DNA from 2 places in the Streptomyces sp. Edi2 genome. Region 1 is predicted to be linked to the other one. Evidence: riboswitches for the same ligand, from Rfam matches in the RefSeq annotation. Region 1 holds a riboswitch; the other holds the start of a gene.
The links. A riboswitch is a leader RNA that binds a small molecule or an ion and turns the genes downstream of it on or off. The one in region 1 is predicted to bind cobalamin.

Region 1 (3,876 bases):
GGCCAGGAGGCGTCGGCCGGTTCGACGTCGTCCAGGCGCCGGTTCTCCGGGATGCCGACGACCAGCGGGGTGTAGGCGACGGGGGCGCTGTAGTGGAGGGTCGCCGGGGAGCTCGTGGCGGGCATACCGCGGCGCGCCTCGTAGTAGTCGGCGGTGGACTCGGGGATCCAGATGTCGGGCTGTGGTCCGGGCCGGTTGAGGGGGCCGGGTCCCTTGTCGGCCGGCCGGGCCTGCCCGGTCCCCAGGGCCTCGCCCTGCCAGCGCTCGGCGGCGGCGAAGCCCTGGTCGACCTGGTCCCTGGCGGCGGAGTAGACGGTGATCTGGGCGCGCCGGCAGCCGTCGGGGAGGTCGCCCTCGCCGCTCAGGGGCCGGGTGTTGGTCTCGGACATCTCGTAGTCGAAGGCGGCCTGGCGCAGCGCGGGTTCGGCCTCGGGGGCGGTGAGCAGCCGCAGCTCGAGGGCGGGCGGACAGGGCGCCCCGTCGTCCGGGAGCCGGAGCAGGACGACGCCCGCGGTGGCCGGTACGAAGATGATCGCCAGGATCAGCAGGATGCCGGTCCAGTGCCGTAAGGACGACTTCAGCCGGCGGCGTAAGCGGACCCGCAGCGGGGTCGGCGGGCGGGCCTCGGGGGTGGCGAAGGAGAGGATGACGTCGTCGACGGTGTTCTGCTTCGCCGAGCGCGGCTCCCAGACGTCGCCCATCGGGGTCCGTTCACCGGCCAGTTGTTCGCGCAGGGCCCGGACCAGGTCCTCGAAGGTGACGAACCGTTTGCCGGGGATGCCTTGTTCCAGGATCTGGACCAGGGCACGGTTGAAGACGCTGCCCCCGGTGGGCTCCTCGCCGCTGAAGATCCGGCGGTTGGGCTGCGCGGCCATCAGCAGCGAGGTGGGGTTGCGGCAGGAGTGGAAGGCCTCGCTCGCGTTGCCGGCGTAACAGCACTCCAGGACGATCACGATGCGGTCGGCCCGGGCGTTGTCCAGGTAGGAGAGCACGGTGTCCTGCCAGGAGACGGTCTTGTGCCGCGGTTCCGAGGCACCGACCATGAGGTGCAGATTGCCGCCGTCGCTGCCCACCCGGCCGTGGCCGGAGAAGTACACCAGCAGCAGCCCGCGCGCCTCCTGGACGACGGTGTCCAGCGCCTGTTCCACCTCCCAGGGCTCCTGGGGCCGGCAGGTGACGATCTCGCCCTTGGTGAACAGATCGGTGCCGGGGGCGAGCAGGGCCTGCTCCAGCTTGCGGACGTTGTCCTTCACCGCGGGCAGCGGGCGCAGCGAGCGGTAGTCGTCGACGCTGATCAGCAGCGCCCGGTTGACCTTGCCCCGTGCGTCGTATTCGGACATCCGGCTCAGTCCCCGGCGGTGCTGCCGCTCCCGTCCGCCGGGCTGCCGGGATCGGGGTGTTCGGGGGCCGCCGTGCCCGGGCCCGCGTCGCCGAGCGCGTGCAGGTCCCCGTCACCGGCCCCGACGGCGACGGCGGGCCGCTCGCCGGTGTCGCGCTCCTCCCGGCGCCGTCGCAGCCACTCCTGCAGGGCGATGGTGAGGCTTTTGGTGATCTCGCCGGTGACGGCGCCGATGATGACCAGGATCAGGTCGTCGAGGCCGGCGGCCATGTCACCGGGGCCGTCGTCGCTCGCGTCCGCAGGGCGCGGCCGCAGCAGCCAGTCGTGGCCGTGCCGGTCCAGCCACGGCTCGCGCTCCAGCCAGGCCTTGAGGTCTTCGAGGTCCTGGTCAGGATTGTTGGTGCCCGTGATCCTGAGGCGGATCTCGTGACGGTCAGCGCTCTGCGGCATCCCCCGGCCCCCTTCCGGCGGCCCCGTCGCCACCGTGCACCACCAGATAGTGACGTGAGATCAGGGGCGCGGGCAACCGTCTGTGACCTCATCGCCACGCTGTGGCGTGCACCACAGCGCGTGCCACAGGACAGCGTCGCAGGTCAAGGCCGAGTTGACGGGCATCGCGGGGCGTGGTGGACTGCCGGAGCCATTCGGCGACAGCTGAGGAAGTCCGGTGCGAATCCGGCGCGGTCCCGCCACTGTCACCGGGGAGCGATCCTCCAGCGAAGGCCACGGTCCGCCTCGCATACGTCGGATGACGTACGCAGGGACTGGAAGGCCGGAGGACTCGCCGATCCGGGAGCCAGGAGACTCTTGTCGCCGACACGTCGAGCCAGGGCGCGGACCCTGAGTGAGGACACACCGCCATGCCCGGCCACCCGTCGAGATCTCCACTGCCCGCCGCCACAGGGTCCGTTGGACGCGCCTGCACGGCGGTCTGACCGGTGCGCGGCGAACACGCGGGATATGCGTGCGGCGCGGCCCTCGGCTTTCTCGGCGACCTGATCGCGGCGGACCCGCGGCGCGGCCATCCGGTGGCCGCCTTCGGCCGGGCCGCGAGCGCCGTCGAGCGCCGGCTGTGGCGCGATCACCGCGGATACGGGGCGGCGCACGCCGTGCTGTGTGCGGGCGGTGCCGCCGCCGGGGCCGCGCTGCTGGAGCGCACCGTACGGGCCACCGTCCCGCCTCCCCTGCGCGGCGGCGCCCGGATCGCGCTGACCGCGGCGACGGTCTGGGCGGTGCTGGGCGGCACCTCGCTCGGCCGCGAGGCCCGGGCCGTCGGTGGTGCGCTGACGGCGGGTGACCTGGACGTGGCGCGGGAGCGGCTGCCGCATCTGTGCGGCCGCGATCCCCAGGCCCTGGACGGGTCCCAGATGGCCCGCGCGGTGGTGGAGTCGGTCGCCGAGAACACCTCGGACGCCGTGGTGGGCGCCCTGGTGTGGGGCGCGCTGGGCGGGGTGCCCGGCCTGGTGGCGTTCCGGGCGGTGAACACCCTGGACGCGATGGTGGGGCACAAGTCGCCGCGCCACCGCCGCTTCGGCTGGGCCTCGGCCCGGCTCGACGACCTCGCCGGCTGGCCCGGCTCCCGGCTGACCGCCGCCCTCACCGTGCTCGCGGGCCCCGACCGGCGCGGTGCGCTGCGGGCCTGGCGGGCGGACGGCGGCGCCCATCCGAGCCCCAACGCGGGCCCGGTGGAGGCGTCGTTCGCGGGCGCGCTGGGCGTACGGCTGGGCGGCACGCTGGCCTACGGCGGACGGGTCGAGCACCGGCCGGTGCTCAACGACGGGGCGCCGCCGGTCGCGGTGCCCGACATCGAACGGGCGGTGCGGCTCTCGCGCCGGGTGAGTGTCCTTGCGCTGGCGACGACGGTGGCGGCGCGGCTGGCGGCCGGGGCGCTGCGGCGGTCCCCGGTGACCGCCGCCCGCCCGGCCGCGGGTGCGGTATCGCGCAGGGCCGTGCGTGCACTGGCGCGTACGGCTCACGACAGCCGGAGTCCCGGCGTATGAGGAGGACCCGGTGAACGGGCGGTTCAAGGCAGCGGGCGGGGCCGTCGGCGGTGGCCTGTTGGTGGCCGGTACGACGTCCGACGCCGGCAAGAGCGTGGTGACGGCGGGGATCTGCCGCTGGCTGGCCCGGCAGGGGGTGCGGGTGGCGCCGTTCAAGGCGCAGAACATGTCGCTGAATTCGTTCGTCACCCGCGAGGGCGCGGAGATCGGGCGGGCCCAGGCGATGCAGGCCGCCGCGGCGCGGGTGGAGCCGACCGCGCTGATGAACCCCGTGCTGCTCAAGCCCGGCAGCGACCGCAGCAGCCAGGTGGTGCTGCTGGGGAAGCCGGTGGGCGAGCTCAGTGCCAGGGGCTACCACGAGGGCCGCCAGAAGCAGTTGCTCGGCACGGTCACCGACTGCCTGGCCGAGCTGCGGCGTACCCACGACGCGGTGATCTGCGAGGGCGCCGGAAGTCCCGCCGAGATCAATCTGCGGCGTACCGACCTCGTGAACATGGGCCTGGCGCGGGCCGCCCGGATCCCGGTGGTGGTGGTCGG
Region 2 (3,876 bases), 620 kb from region 1:
AGCTGGCGGACGGCTCACGCGTGACACCGGAGGAAACCGGCAGTTGCGGCACCACCGGCAAGAGCGACGACAATGGCATCACGCCCACCTCATCGCATCCGGTACACAAAGGACGGCCCGCAAGATGACCCGAGGAATCACCGACTGGTCCGAGATCGACAACGGGCTCGTGCCGGTCGACGACGGTGAGCTGTTCTACGAAACGGCCGGCTCGGGCCCCGCGGTGGTGCTGCTCCACGGCGGCATGCTCGACCAGCACATGTGGGACGAGCAGTTCGCCTGGCTGGTGAACTCCGGCCTGCGCGCGATCCGTTACGACTTCCGCGGCCATGGCCTGTCCTCCACCGTGACCGGGGACTACGCGAACCACGACGATCTGTGCGCCCTGCTGGACACGCTCGATGTTCCCGGCGCCGTCCTCGTCGGCCTCTCCCATGGCGCGCGGGTCGCGCTCGACACCGCCATAGCCCGCCCGGAGCGGGTGACGGCCCTCGCACTCGCCTCCCCCGGCATCAGCGGCCGCGCCTTCACCGACCCCTTCCTCCTGGAGCACATCAAGGAGCAGGTGGCGGCGATCGGCGCACCGGACGGCGCGGAACGCTATGTCGAGCACTTCCTGCGGATGTGGGTGGACGGACCGCACCGCGCGCCCTCCACGGTGCACCCGGGCTTCCGTGAGCGGATGCGCGCCTCGGCCGAGGCCAATGTGGAGGTACATGCCGAGGGTGCGGGTGCCGGTATGGCCCTTGAGGCCGGCGCCGCCGACCGCCTGGACGAGATACGGGTGCCCACCGTCGTGTTCGACGGCGACCTCGACAGCAGGGACATCTCCGCCAACGCCCATGCGATCACCCTGACCGTTCCCGGCGCCCGAAGAGTCCGGATACCGGGCGCGGCACATATGGTCAACCTGGAGAACACCGCACTCTTCGACCGCGAACTCCACGCCTTCCTCTCGTCCCTGGACTATTGAGGGCTGCTGAGGCCGTGCGGACTGCTGAGGTCTGCTGCACCGCCGCGGGCCACGCCCCCGGGGCCGTCGGCGCGAAAGAACGACCGGGGCGGCAGCGACCACCCCGTGGCAGCTAGAGTGACCGGGCCGTGGTGTTCGGGAAGCCGGTGACGGACCTTTGGGTCCCAGACCGGAGCGGCCCTCGCCACTGTGATCGGGGAGTTTCCGCCCCTTCCGCAGACGCACGGCGCGTCTGCGGCGCCACTGACCGCGACCGCGGCCGGGAAGGCGGGGCGGGCGCGCGCACCCGTAAGCCAGGAGACCGGCCACGGCATCTCACGAAGTGATCCACGAGGTGCTGGAGCGTGACCGCCGGATGGCCCTGTCCACCGATACCCGTACCACCCCTGCCTCCGCGGCGTTCCGCTGGCGCCGGCAGGACACCGTCCGCACCGCGGGCCTGATGGCCGTCATAGCCGGTCTGCACGTCATCGCCTTCGGCGTGCTCTTCCTGCTCGTGGTGCCGCATCACTACGCCGTGGGCAGCCAGGTCTTCGGCGTGGGACTCGGTGTCACCGCCTACACCCTCGGGATGCGGCACGCCTTCGACGCCGACCACATCGCCGCCATCGACAACACCACCCGCAAGCTGATGGCCGACGGCAAGCGGCCGGTCTCGGTCGGCTTCTGGTTCGCCCTGGGCCACTCCAGCGTGGTCGTCGCGATGGCGGCCCTGGTGGCGGGCGGCGCCCAGCTGGCGGGCACCTTGCTCAACGACGAGTCCCGTACGCACCAGATCCTCGGCACGATCGGTACCACGATCTCGGGGAGCTTTCTCTACCTCATCGCCGCCCTCAACCTGATCGCGCTGGCCGGGATCTGGCGGGTCTTCCGCGGTATGCGCAACGGCCACTACGACGAGGCCGAGCTGGAGCAGCGCCTCGATGCGCGCGGCTTCATGAACCGCTTCCTGGGACGGTTCACCCGCTCGATCTCCCGCCCCGGCCAGATGTTCCCGCTCGGCTTCCTCTTCGGACTCGGCTTCGACACCGCGACCGAAGTGACGCTGATGGTGATGGCGGGCAGCGGCGCCGCGGCCGGCCTGCCCTGGTACGCCGTGCTGTGCCTGCCGCTGCTCTTCGCCGCCGGCATGAGCCTGTTCGACACCCTCGACGGCACCTTCATGAACTTCGCCTACCAGTGGGCGTTCTCCAACCCGGTGCGCAAGGTCTACTACAACCTCACCATCACCGGCCTGTCGATCGCGGTCGCCTTCTTCATCGGCACGATCGAGCTGGTCACCGTGCTGCACGAGAAGCTTGCCCTCAACGACCCGCTGACCGGCTGGATTTCCGGCCTCGACCTCGACAACGTCGGCTTCCTCATCGTCGGCCTGTTCGTGGTGGTGTGGGCCGCGGCGCTGGCGTACTGGCGACTGACCGGCGTCGAGAAGCGCTGGGCGGAGCGGGCAGAGCGCGCGGAGCTGGCCGGGCGAACCCAGCCCGCGGAGCAGGCGGGGCCGACGGGGCCGACGGGGCCGACGGGGCCGACGGGGCCGACGGGGCCGACGGGGCCGACGGGGCCGACGGAGTGTGCCACGCCGGACTCCTGAGGCGCGTGAGCCCCACGCCCCGCAGAAGTCCCCAGCGCCCGAATGGGCGCCGGGACACCGCCCCCCTGGCTCCCCTCAGGTGGCCGAACCGGCTGCCGCCCCCGTCGCCAGATCCGGCCCCCAGCGCTGCAGCGCCTCCGCCAGATCGAGGGGGCGCAGCCGCTCCGGCTGGTCCGGTCCCGGCCAGTCCTCCCGCGGGACCCGCCACATCACCTCGAACTCGTTGCCGTCCGGGTCCTTGGCGTACAGCGACTTGGCGACGAGGTGATCACTCGACCCCACCAGCGCGCCCCGCTCGACGAGCTGCGCATGGGCCGCGACCAGCTCGCCGAGCGTGCCGATCTCCCAGGCCAGGTGGTAGAGCCCGACCCGCCCGGCCTCGGGCCCCGGTGCCTCCACCCCCACCGAGAACAGCGCCAAATCATGATCGTTGAGTGAGCCGGGAGCGCGAAGAAAAGCGGCCTGTCCCGGCACCTCCATCCCCACCGTGAGCCCCAGAGCCTCGGTATAGAAAGCAACCGACCGGGCCACATCACGGACGTAAAGCACCGCGTGGTTCAGACGTCTTACGGACATGCAGCCTGCTCTCCGATCTCCTGCCACGACACCACCAGGGGCCACCGCGCCCTCCCCACCTCTGATCTACCCCACCGGCCCCGCCACTGCCCAGCGTCCTTGGGCCGGTATCCGGCCGTTTTCCGTCCCGCTTTCCGGCCCTGGTGCCCGAGGTCCCCAGACCGGCGACCCCCAGACCGGCGCAGGAGGGACGCGCGGGCCGACGCCGGTCTTCAGCCGGCGGGCGGGGCGGGTGCGGTGGCCGACCGCTGCCCGAGGAAGGCGGTGATCGCCCGGTCGAAGTGGGGCCGCGCCACCGCCGGTCGCGGATTGACGGCGGCGGCCTGCCGCTGTGGTGCCAGCGCGGCGGTCACCGCCAGCTTGGCGGCCCGGATCGCCGCGGGTGGCTGCCCGGCGATCGCGGTGGCGAGATCGCGGGTGCGGGCGGTGAGTTGCTCCTCGGGCACGCTGTCCTCCGCGAGTCCGCGGGCCACCGCGGTGTGGGCGGCGAGCAGCCGGCCGGTGTAGAGCAGCTCCCGCGCCGCAGCAGGTCCGGCCAGAGCGACCAGGCGTGCGGCGAAGGCCGGACTGGCGAGGATGCCGAGCCGGGCGATCGGCATCCCGATCCGTGCCCCGTCCGCCATGAGCCGCAGATCGCAGGCGAGGGCGAGTTGGCATCCCGCGCCGGCGGCGACACCGCGGATCTCGGCGATCACCGGAACGGGGCAGTCCTCGATCGCGGTGAACGCCGCTTCCA

Region 2: it holds a riboswitch for cobalamin, as region 1 does, so the genes downstream of both, nicT (Nickel transporter NicT) here and ABR737_RS12415 (cobalamin biosynthesis protein) in region 1, are expected to answer to the same signal.

The regions. Positions count from the first base shown of each region.
Region 1 covers NZ_JBEJGX010000003.1:2,023,785-2,027,660, forward strand. Annotated here, with positions in the region: gene ABR737_RS12405 (caspase family protein) at 1-1,340, opposite strand, end outside; gene ABR737_RS12410 (effector-associated constant component EACC1) at 1,346-1,789, opposite strand; cobalamin riboswitch at 1,996-2,146, shown strand; gene ABR737_RS12415 (cobalamin biosynthesis protein) at 2,278-3,339, shown strand; gene ABR737_RS12420 (cobyric acid synthase) at 3,350-3,876, shown strand, end outside.
Region 2 covers NZ_JBEJGX010000003.1:2,639,622-2,643,497, forward strand. Annotated here, with positions in the region: gene ABR737_RS15015 (MarR family winged helix-turn-helix transcriptional regulator) at 1-128, shown strand, start outside; gene ABR737_RS15020 (alpha/beta fold hydrolase) at 125-973, shown strand; cobalamin riboswitch at 1,086-1,297, shown strand; gene nicT (Nickel transporter NicT) at 1,296-2,564, shown strand; gene ABR737_RS15030 (VOC family protein) at 2,640-3,140, opposite strand; gene ABR737_RS15035 (enoyl-CoA hydratase/isomerase family protein) at 3,353-3,876, opposite strand, start outside.